2 regions of the Waltera sp. genome follow, and region 1 is predicted to be linked to the other one. Evidence: predicted binding sites of a transcription regulator. Region 1 holds the regulator's gene; the other holds the start of a gene.
The links. The regulator NrdR, encoded in region 1, represses ribonucleotide reductase genes. The targets are predictions, from matches to a motif close to CACAANATNTTGTG.

Region 1 (5,759 bases):
AGTTCATGACATAATAAGGAATCTCCAGTCTCTGTGCTACTCTTCTGGCATCATCCACCGCCGACAGTCCGCAGCAGCCGCCGTTGGCTTCCTTGGCTGCTTCCTCTTCGTCCTGCCAGATCTGCATAGTGACGCCGATCACGTCATAGCCCTGTTCCTTCAATAACATGGCTGCCACGGAGGAATCTACTCCCCCGGACATGCCTACTACTACTTTTTTCTTCATAGATCTTAATAATCTTCCTCTTCTTCGCCCTCACTGATGTCATTCTTGGGCTTCTGCAGTCCTTCGATGGTGATATGGTTCTTCTCTGCATAATCCCACAGTGCTGCATGAATCGCTTCCTCTGCAAGCAGTGAGCAGTGTACCTTTACGGGCGGCAGTCCGTCCAGAGCCTCCATTACAGCCTTGTTCGTTACCTGTAATGCTTCCTGAATGGTCTTACCCTTTACCAGTTCGGTAGCCATGGAGCTGGTAGCTACGGCAGCGCCGCAGCCGAAGGTCTTGAACTTTGCTTCCCGGATGATCCCGTTCTCGTCAATGTCCAGGAACATTCTCATAATATCTCCGCACTTTGCATTGCCCACGGTACCTACGCCGCTGGCATCCTCGATCTCCCCTACATTTCTGGGGTTCTGAAAGTGGTCCATTACTTTTTCACTGTACATGTATCTGTTATCCTCTTCTTTCTCACTTAGTTGTTCTTCTGGCTTTTCAGGAAATCTTCATATAAAGGAGACATATCCCGCAGTCTCTGTACAATTTTCTTCACTTCTTCCGCCACGATGTCCATCTCTTCCTTCGTGCTTTCCTCAGATAAGGTCAGACGCAAGGAGCCGTGTGCTTCCTCATGCTTTAAGCCGATAGCCAGCAGTACATGGGAAGGATCCAGAGATCCGGAAGTACATGCAGAACCGCTGGAAGCGCAAATACCCTTCATATCCAGCATGATCAACATGGATTCTCCTTCGATGAACAGGAAGGAGAAGTTGATATTGTTCGGAAGTCTCTTCGTGCGGTGACCGTTCAGCCAGCAGTGAGGGATCTCGTTCTCCAGACGTCCGATCAGATAATCCCGCAGTTCGATCTCCTTGCGAGTCTTGGTATCCATAATACGCATAGCGCGCTCTACAGCAGCACCCAGTCCCACGATACCAGGAATGTTCTCTGTACCGGCTCTGCGGCTTCTCTCCTGTGCTCCGCCGTGTACAAAGGAACGGATCTTCACACCCTTGCGGATATATAAGAAGCCGATACCCTTGGGCCCGTTTAATTTGTGGCCGCTGGCACTGAGCATGTCGATGTGCATTTCATCCACATTGATGGGAACCTGTGCATACGCCTGTACCGCATCGGTATGGAACAATACACCGTGCTCCTTCGCGATCTCACCGATCTCGGCAATGGGTTCGATGGTACCGATCTCGTTATTTGCAAACATTACACTGATCAGAATCGTGTCAGGGCGAATGGCTGCCTTCAACTCGTCCAGACTGATCAGTCCGTCTCTGTCCACATTCAGATAAGTGATCTCAAAGCCTCGCTTCTCCAGATACTCACAGGTATGAAGAATGGCATGATGCTCGATCTTCGTGGTAATGATATGTTTTCCCTTGGAAGCATAGGCTTCTGCGGTGGCTTTTAATGCCCAGTTGTCGGACTCAGAACCGCCGGCAGTAAAATAGATCTCTTCCGGCTTCGCACCCAGACTGTCTGCGATGGTCTGGCGGGCATGATCCATGGCCTTCTTGCTCTCGGCACCCAGACTGTAGATGGTGCTGGCATTGCCGTAGTATTCACTGAAGTACGGAAGCATCGCATCCACGACCTCCGGTGCCGTTTTGGTAGTTGCTGCATTATCTAAATATATCATACTGCCTCATTTCCGCATATTTTCATGCTTATTTCACTGTTATTCATGATAGCATTCACCGCGCAGTTCTGTCAACAAGGTGGATGGAATATACTTTTGCAAGATCTTTTATCTGCAAAGGATCCAACGAAAAGCTATGAAGCATGCCAAACGTCATCCTCTGATCTTCGGTACTCTGATTCTGACGATCACCGGTCTTATCACCCGCATCATCGGTTTTTTCTACCGGATCTACCTGTCCAGGCTCTTCGGAGAAGAAGGAATGGGGATCTATCAGCTGCTCAGTCCCGCACTGTCTCTCTCCTTTTCCCTGACAGCTGCCGGCTACCAGACCGCCATCTCCAAATTCGTTGCCGCCAATACTGCGGGGCGGCGTTCCGATGACCTGAAAACGCTGCTGACCGGGGCAAGCATCACGCTCCCTCTGTCCCTTGGAGTCAATGCTGTCCTGTTTCTCGCCGCAGAACCCATAGGAACCTTCCTGTTAAAAGAAGCCCGTACCATATCCATGCTGCGGATTCTGTCCTTCTCTATTCCTTTTGCCGCGCTGCATGCCTGCATCAACGGCTATTTCTATGGAAAAAAGAAAGCTTCCGTTCCTGCCCTCACGCAGCTTCTGGAGCAGCTGGCCAGAGTCGGCTGTGTCTTTCTCGTCACCGGAGCCGATCTGTCTGAGGGGCGCACCCCCTCCATCAATGCGGCCGTCTTAGGTCTGACCGTCGGCGAGCTTCTGTCCATGCTGATCGCTCTGATCTGCCTGTACATACACCTGTATCCGGATGCCTCTGTTCTTTCCCTGCAAAATATCTGTCCTTCTTCCGCGGTCTACCGGGATCTGTTGGGCATGGCACTGCCCCTGACCGCCAATCGTATCGTTCTGAATATTTTGCAGAGCATCGAAGCTGTCTCCATTCCCCAGAAGCTTCTGCTCTACGGTTATGATACCACCACAGCCTTAAGTGTATACGGCGTACTCACCGGTATGGCCATGCCCATGATCTTTTTTCCCAATGCTCTCACCGGTTCCGTGGCAGTCCTTCTCCTCCCCACCATCTCCGAAAATCATGCAAAAGGTGACCGGGAAGCCGTATGGAACGACACTCTGCGTACCGTAAAATACTGCAGTCTCATGGGCTTTCTTTGTCTGTGCGGTTTTCTTTTTCTGGGGGATTGGATGGGAACCGAATTGTTCCACAGTGAACTGGCCGGGCATTTCATCGTGACGCTGGGATTCATCTGTCCTTTTTTGTATCTGGATACCACGCTCTCTAGCATTTTGCAGGGGTTGGGAATGGCGGGGCGGATCTTTGTCTCCAACGTGGTCTGTCTTCTGATCCGGCTCCTGTTCGTATTTTTTGCCATTCCCGTGATCGGTATGCAGGGATATCTGTGGGGGATTCTGGTCAGCCAGCTGGTACTTGCCGGAATCTATTTTTTCTGTCTGTACCGTTTCTTCCGCCAAAACACAGTTTTCTGAATTTATCGCATAAAAATACCTCCCTGTCCAACTTATGCCGGGCAGACGGAGGTGTGCTATTCCGTAAATACAGAAGTCCTGTTCTGATTTTAATTGTGATTCTTATCGTTGAGAACACTCTTCAGCTCATCCATGAAGGTATTCACGTCCTTGAACTCCCGGTACACGGACGCAAATCTCACATAAGCAACCGCATCCAGATCCTTTAACTTATTCATCACAAGCTCACCGATGGTGCCGCTGGGGATCTCCCGTTCTTCCCTGTTGAAAATCTCGTTCTCCACCTCATCCACCAAAGTCGTGATCTGCTGTGCGCTGACCGGACGTTTATGACAGGCTCTGAGCACCCCTGCCTCGATCTTGGCACGGTCATAGGCCTCTCTGTTATTATCCTTTTTAATAATGATCAGCGGAATCGTCTCGATCTTCTCGTAAGTGGTGAATCGCTTACCGCATTCATCACATACACGACGGCGGCGAATGGAGTTGTTATCTTCCGCCGGTCTCGAATCGATGACTCTGGTATTTTCATGGCTACAGAACGGACATTTCATAGGCATCCTCCTTATAAAAACCACGTGTTATTTATGTTAAGATTATAGAAGATTCAGCAGTTAATGTCAACTAAAATTATGTCCGGTCCAATCTGTCTGATGTCCTTATACGGGATGACGATATTCGGCTCACAGCGCAGGAATCCCAGCCACTGGTTTCCACCCGGCACCATGATCTTACAGATACATCCGCTGCACTCATCGAACTCCAGATCACATACATGCCCCAGCTTTTTACAGTCTCTGACATTGATCACATCTTTGCATTTTAACTCGGAAAAAAGCATACTCTGCTCCTCCCGTTTTCTTTCTATTTATTATATGATACCTCTCCGCTTCCCGTTCGGGAAAAACTGGAAAATCTTTCTTGCCGGTATAGTCACTGACTCTCCTGTGAATACTGTAGTTATCAAAAATCAGCAACGATTCAGAAAACTTGGGAGGTCTCTATGGTACAGGGAAAAGTAGAAATCTGCGGTGTCAATACAGCAAAACTGCCTTTGCTAAAGGCAGCGGACAAGGAAGCTCTCTTCGCAAAGATCCGGGAGGGAGATACCGCCGCCAGAGAGACCTACATCGAAGGCAACCTGCGTCTGGTCCTGAGCGTGATCAAACGCTTTTCCGGCAGTGCGGAAAATGTGGACGATCTGTTCCAGATCGGCTGTATCGGTCTGATCAAGGCCATCGACAATTTTGATTCCACGCTGGGTGTAAAATTTTCCACCTACGCGGTTCCAATGATTATCGGTGAGATACGCAGATTTTTACGGGATAACAATAGTATCCGTGTTTCACGGTCTCTGAAGGACACCGCCTACAAGGCAATCTACGCCCGCGATACCCTGACCAGGAAAAATCTGAAGGAGCCCACCATGGAAGAGATTGCCGCAGAAGTAGGTATCTCCAAGGAGGACATCGTCTATGCCCTGGATGCCATGCAGAATCCCATGAGCCTCTACGAACCGGTCTACACCGACGGTGGTGACACCCTCTACGTCATGGACCAGATCAGTGACAAAAAAAATAAGGAAGAGACGTGGGTGGAACATCTCTCCCTCAGTGAGGCCATGAAACGTCTGAACGACAGAGAACGCCATATCATCTCCCTGCGCTTTTTCGAAGGAAAGACCCAGACCGAGGTGGCCGATATGATCGGCATCTCCCAGGCCCAGGTCTCCCGTCTGGAAAAAAATGCATTGAAAGCTATGCGGGGCTATCTTACCGCATAGACCTTGATCCTCGTATTCTCTGTAACGTATGATACACCAGCCAAAACATCCAGTATCCGATGACTCCTCCCAGCACATTGGTCAGGATATCATCGATCTGAAAATAACCTCTGCCGGTAATGAGCTGGAAAGTCTCCACTCCCAGGCTGGTCACAAAAGCCGCAAAGATGTTCCTGAAAAATCCCCTCAGCCAGGGAAATGCCCAGGGGCATGCAAAGCCATACGGGATGAAAAGCAGCACGTTTTCCACCACGAAGGCGTTATTTCTCGTATTGATCCCCCAGGTGGAGAAAAGCTCCAGATCCATGGCACGGTTCCGGCTGCCATCCTCTCTGGAGAAAAAAGTAATCACCAGTATGATCATAAGGTACAAAGAAAACACCATGAGACCTGCCATCGGAAAGGCTTCTTTTCCCTTCCGCTCCCTCCTGGCATTCATTGCATTCAGGATCAGTCCCATGACGGCACCGGCCATCACACCATAGGGCAGATATTGTATGGCACCGTTCAGATCCCTTATTATATATTTCCAAATCATTCTTTCTTCATCCTATATCTGTCTCTTAAAATTCCCGTTTTACATCTGGTAAGTGTCCCAGCGGGAAGGCGCCTCGTCCCATAGCTT
Region 2 (5,759 bases), on a different contig from region 1:
CCCACCGGAACACCGATGTAGAGATTTCTATCTAATGTCATATCCAGAAAGCTCTCCATACTTGTATTACTCCCTCACACTTTTGTTTTTATTTTCGAACCGATATCCCTTTTTCGACCCGAATCCTCTTATGTATGTAAAATTATACCACATTTTTCCTTTAAAGACAATGGTACATCCAAAATCCGCTGATTCTCAGATCCGCGAAAAGGCAGACGTAAATTACGGCACTCTTCCTTGTATTCTCCGTCCACGATAACATCCAGAAGCGGTAAAAGTTTCGTGATCACCGGATCTCCCGCTTCCATCCAGGCCAGAAGATCCTTATCAAAATCATAGCCGGTATAGCACCAGATCGTCTTCCGGGGATAAATTTCCCTTACTTTCTTTACCAGAGAAAGCACCGTTGCACGGTTCTGCGGTTCCATAGGTTCGCCGCCCAATAAGCTTAAGCCCCGGATATAGTCCGGGGCCAGTGCCTGTAAGATCTCCTGTTCTGTTTCCAGCGTGTAAGCCTGTCCGTACTGAAAATCCCAGGCCACACTGTTAAAGCATCCCTTGCAATGATGGGTACAACCGCTGACAAACAGCGATACTCTCACGCCGGGACCGTTTGCCACGTCCGTTTTCTTGATCGTCGCATAATTCATAGGACATTTCCTTCCCTTTTACTATCTGCATATTACAGATGAAGAACTCTTGCCTTGATCTCCTTGGTCTTGCCGGCATTCCAGAAGTTCTCTCCAAGATAACCGCAGGTTCTTCTGGTGACATTCATTTTCGCATGATCCTTGTTGTGACACTGAGGGCACTCCCATTCCATATTATCATTGATCATGATCTCACCGTCATAGCCACAGACGTGGCAATAATCGGATTTGGTGTTGAACTCACCGTACTGGATATTATCGTAAATAAAACGGATCACTTCCTCGATGGCTTCCACATTATTCGTCAGATTAGGTACCTCCACATAAGAGATCGCGCCTCCCAAAGATTTATTCTGGAATTCACTCTCGATCTTAAATTTGGTAAATGCGTCGATCTTCTCCCGTACATCCACATGATAAGAATTTGTATAGTATCCTTTATCGGTGACATTGGAAATATCACCGTATTTTTCCCGGTCGATCCTTGCGAAACGATAACACAGTGTCTCAGCAGGAGTTCCGTAGAGGCTGAATGCAATACCGGTCTCCTCTTTCCATTTTGCGCAGCGATCCTTCATATAATCCATGACACGCAGGGCGAATTCCTTGCCGGGTTCCACGGTCTGGCTGCATCCTTTCATCAGATACGTGGTCTCATACAGTCCGATATATCCCAGAGACATGGTGGAATAACCATTGTGCAAGTATTTGTCGATGGTCTCGCCCTTCTTCAGACGGGCGATGGCTCCGTATTGCCAGTGGATGGGGCTCACATCGGATACCACACCTTCCAGTGCCTTGTGACGGCACATCAATGCTTCATAACACAGTTCCAGACGCTCGTCCAGCAGTTTCCAGAATTTCTCTTCATTTCCTTTTGCCAGAATACCGATCTGCGGAAGATTGATGCTGACAACGCCCTGATTGAAGCGTCCTTCCCATTTGTACTCTCCGTTTTCATCCTTCCAGGGAGACAGAAAAGAACGACAGCCCATGCAGGAAAATACATTTCCCTCGTAATTCTCGCGCATCTTCTTCGCGGAGATATAGTCGGGATACATTCTCTTGGCAGAGCACTGTGCGGCCAGTTTGGTCACATAGTCATATTTTCCGCCCTTTAAGCAGTTGTTTTCATCCAATACATAGACCAGCTTCGGGAAAGCAGGAGTCACATAGACGCCCTTCTCATTCTTGGTCCCCTCGATCCGCTGACGCAGGATCTCCATGATGATCTGCACGGTCTCTTCCACATATTCGTCATTCTCATCGATATGCAGGAAAAGTGTGACAAAAGGAGACTGTCCGTTGGTGGTCATCAGAGTATTGATCTGATACTGGATGGTCTGCACACCGGATTTCAGTTCGTCATGCACACGCATCTGCACGATCTTGTCCTTGGCTGCCTGATCCAGAGTATCCCCGAATTCTTCCTCCAGCTGTTTTGCAAATTTTTCCTTACTCTTACGCAGATATTTCCCCAGATGCTTGATATTGACGCTCTGGCCGCCGTACTGGTTGCTGGCCACTGCCGCAATGATCTGGGTGGTCACGGTACATGCCACCTGAAAGCTCTTGGGAGACTCGATCATCTTGCCGTTAATGGAAGTGCCGTTGTCCAGCATGTCCTTGATATTGATCAGACAACAGTTGAAGATCGGCTGGATGAAATAATCCGCATCATGGAAATGCAGCACACCGTTGTCGTGCGCCATGGCAATATGCTCCGGCAAAAGCAGACGTCTGGTAACGTCACGGGACACTTCACCCGCAATATAGTCTCTCTGAGTGGAAGCCAGACGGGTATTCTTGTTGGAATTTTCCTCCGCCAGCTCCTTATTCTCATTCCGGATCAGTTTTAAAATAGATTCATCCGTAGTATTGGACTTTCTAAGCAGACTTCTCTGGTAACGGTATACAATATACTTCTTTGCCAGAGTATATTTATTGTGCTCTACCAGATGCTCTTCGATCATATCCTGGATATGCTCCACGGTCTGGGTCTGTCTGCCCTCCTGCTGTACATCCTCCAGAATCTCCTCGATCAGTCCCTCACTGGCACGATACCGCTCCTCCACTTCATTGTTGGCCTTATGGATTGCTTCCCGGATCTTCTCCTCTTCATAGGGCACTACTCTGCCGTCTCTCTTCTGAATCTTCATTGCTGTTTCCCTCACTTTATATCATTCCCATAAGATACGAATTCCTGCATAAGCCGAAAGAAAAGCCGCATCGGAAGCAAGTTCCCGACACGACTTTTTCTGCAAATCATAGTGTCTCACTAGATTTTGTGTTTTCCAAGTAATTTCGTATCTACATCTTGTATCTAATATTATAGTGAGGATACATGGAAAAAGCAAGTATCTTTTTTAAAACATTCCTCTTCCACCATAACCGCCGAAGCATAAACCGCCACCGCCACAGCAAAGGTTGCAGAACAGATTGGCCAGACAAATTTTCAGGCACAGGTCGTTGCCACCCACATGGGGATAGCCATAGGCTGCCTGTCTGCTCTCATACCACTGTCCCCCGCTCTGTAGTCTCTGCAGGAGCATCTGGTATTCCATATTCTGGGGATCCAGCGCCACCGCCTTGTTTGCATGTTCCAGCGCCGCTACATTATTTCCAAGGCCCATGTGTGCCATGGCACTGTAGTAATACCATCTGGCCGTCTTCTCATGCTCTCCCATGCCGTCCAACGTATTTCTGGCCTCTCTGTAATAGCCGTTTCTGAGATAATTACCGGCTGCCCGCAGTCTGGGCTCTTCTTCATAGCCAGAAGTCTGCTGTTGCCAGCCTGCCTGCTGCCAGAAGTCTCCAAATCCCTGACCGTAGCCGCCATATCCCTGGCTTCCACCGTAGCCGCTTCCGCTACCACCATAGGTCTGCCTGCCATATCCGCCACCGTAACTGTAGCCTTCGGTCCGCTCCTTCATGATCTGCTGGTAGGCTGCCTGGATCTCCTTGAACTTTTCTTCCGCCTGATCCTTATTGGGATTGTTGATATTGGCATCGGGATGGTATTTCCGGCTCAGTGCCTTATATGCTTTTTTTATTTCCTCCTCGGAGGCATCTCTGCTCACTCCCAGAACACTGTATGGATCATAAGTCATTTCCCGTTACCTCTTTTGCACTGTCTTTCATCCGTTTCTTCCGCACGATCTCATAACGGCACCATACACCGGAATACAGAATATTCCGCAGAATATCCACATTCTGTAAAATAGGAAGCTGTTCGAACTCCTTACAGCACTCCGACATCATCATGGTCAGGATCTGCCGGCATTCCTCCTCAAAGCCCGGTTCCTCATACCGTTTCTTTAACGGATTATAGGTTCCTTTTTTGAGGTCCTGCTCGATATCCTCATAGGCATCCAACAGATAAATGAATTTTCCCAGGAAAAATCCAAGTCTCTCCAGATTGTCCTTCCACTCATCCTCACGACAGGATACAATCTGTGCCATGACTCTGCCAAACAATCCCGCCATGGTATCAATATCCGCATTGCCCTGCTTTTCCGCATCCGCAAAATCCTGCATGGCCAGTGAGATATTTCTTACTTTTTCCTGATATAATAACGGTTTTTTACGGAATTTTCTTCCCAACAGATAACTGTACACCAGTCCCTTCAGACTATGCTCGTCCTCCCAGTCGTCCTCCGCTTTATAGCAGGAAAAAAGTACCGTCATATCTGCCACATAATCCGTAAACAGATTTCTTCTTGTGGGATGTTTTTCCAAAGGATGGGCCACACATCTGCACTGGGCCTCCTGCTCCTCCGGTTCATATAAGCCGGTGAGCAGCATCAGGATAAAAGTCATATCGTAATTCAGAGAAAGCTGCCCCAGGACACCGTAACGTTCCTTCAGGCTCTGACACAATCCGCAATAATAGGATCGATAAACATCATACTCCTTAAATTTCATTTCCGACTGATTGATCACAATATATCCGAACATCTGGCTCACCACCCTTTCCTATATTTCTGTATTCCAATTTTCATTTCCCGTGATCCTGCCACAGGATTTTCCCGTCAGGTCTTGCGGATAAATTCTTCACCGCATTTTCTGCACCGGATTGCGATCTTCCCCTTATGTCTGGGTACCCGAATCTTCTGTCCGCATTTCGGGCATTTATAGATCTTGTACTCCTTACGACCGGCAATAGCCTTTTTCTTTCGCTGCCACCATCCGCGAACCTTCATTTCTTTCTTCAGATACCACTGGTTCTCGGCACTCCTCTTACTCAGGTCTTTAGAAAACATCCGGTAATACGCATAGACTAACAGGGCCAGAGCCAGCACATAAAATATTCTCAGACCAAAAAAAGAGAGCGTCAGGCAGACCAGAGCCACAATCATCAAAAACTGATTGAAGCGGTCGTTGCCATAACGCCCCCACATGAAACGCTGTAACTTCTCTTTCATGAAGTACCACCTTTCGTCCGCCACCATACAGGGGACACATTATCCAAATCTTTCAGAGTCTCCTTCGCGAAGTCTCCTCTGAATGTTACCTACATTATGGTATGCCGAAAGGCAAAAAGCAATTAACTAAGTATAAACTTTTGTAAAAGAACTATTATTTATTCCACAGTTCCTGGGCCCGTTCATCCCAGTTTTTCGCGTATTCTGCGCACTTTCCGCACAGATGCTCCACAGACTCCGGTGACTGTAAATCAGTGGAATGTGCTCCGGTCTCATGCACCATATGCTGTAAGATTTCCGGATTTTCCAGCATCGGGCAGGGCTTTAAGTGATTGCAGTTGAAAGGCTGGTTCGCACGGTATGCCATAAACAGTGGCTGCTTCAACGCAGTCAGCAGATCTACTTCCTTGATATTGGCACCGGAATAATGGATGAATACACAGGGCTCCACATCGCCGTTTGGATTGATATGGCAGTAGTTTCTGCCGCCTGCGATACATCCGCCCACATATTCTCCATCGTTCTGGAAATCGAAGGCAAAGATAGGTTTTCCGCCCTTCATGGCACGGATTTCACGAATACGGTGATACATATATTCTCTCTGGTCCGGATCTAAGAGCAATTCGGTAGATGCATCATTGCCTACGGGCATATAATGGAAATACCAGCTGAATCTGGCACCTTT

Region 2: nrdD (anaerobic ribonucleoside-triphosphate reductase) is a predicted target of NrdR. The motif match lies at 2,927-2,940, and genes of this name have one in related genera.

The regions. Positions count from the first base shown of each region.
Region 1 is NZ_JBKVQF010000001.1:152,129-157,887, reverse strand. Features, by position in the region: gene mnmA (tRNA 2-thiouridine(34) synthase MnmA) at 1-226, opposite strand, end outside; gene nifU (Fe-S cluster assembly scaffold protein NifU) at 232-669, opposite strand; gene nifS (cysteine desulfurase NifS) at 696-1,874, opposite strand; gene ACLTOH_RS00670 (oligosaccharide flippase family protein) at 2,011-3,351, shown strand; gene nrdR (transcriptional regulator NrdR) at 3,441-3,905, opposite strand; gene ACLTOH_RS00660 (YlmC/YmxH family sporulation protein) at 3,959-4,192, opposite strand; gene sigG (RNA polymerase sporulation sigma factor SigG) at 4,355-5,134, shown strand; gene ACLTOH_RS00650 (VanZ family protein) at 5,124-5,672, opposite strand; gene ACLTOH_RS00645 (hypothetical protein) at 5,712-5,759, opposite strand, start outside.
Region 2 is NZ_JBKVQF010000012.1:36,784-42,542, forward strand. Features, by position in the region: gene ACLTOH_RS08310 (HD domain-containing phosphohydrolase) at 1-41, opposite strand, end outside; gene nrdG (anaerobic ribonucleoside-triphosphate reductase activating protein) at 129-650, opposite strand; gene nrdD (anaerobic ribonucleoside-triphosphate reductase) at 683-2,809, opposite strand; gene ACLTOH_RS08325 (J domain-containing protein) at 3,017-3,760, opposite strand; gene ACLTOH_RS08330 (DUF5685 family protein) at 3,750-4,607, opposite strand; gene ACLTOH_RS08335 (hypothetical protein) at 4,682-5,074, opposite strand; gene ACLTOH_RS08340 (radical SAM protein) at 5,229-5,759, opposite strand, start outside.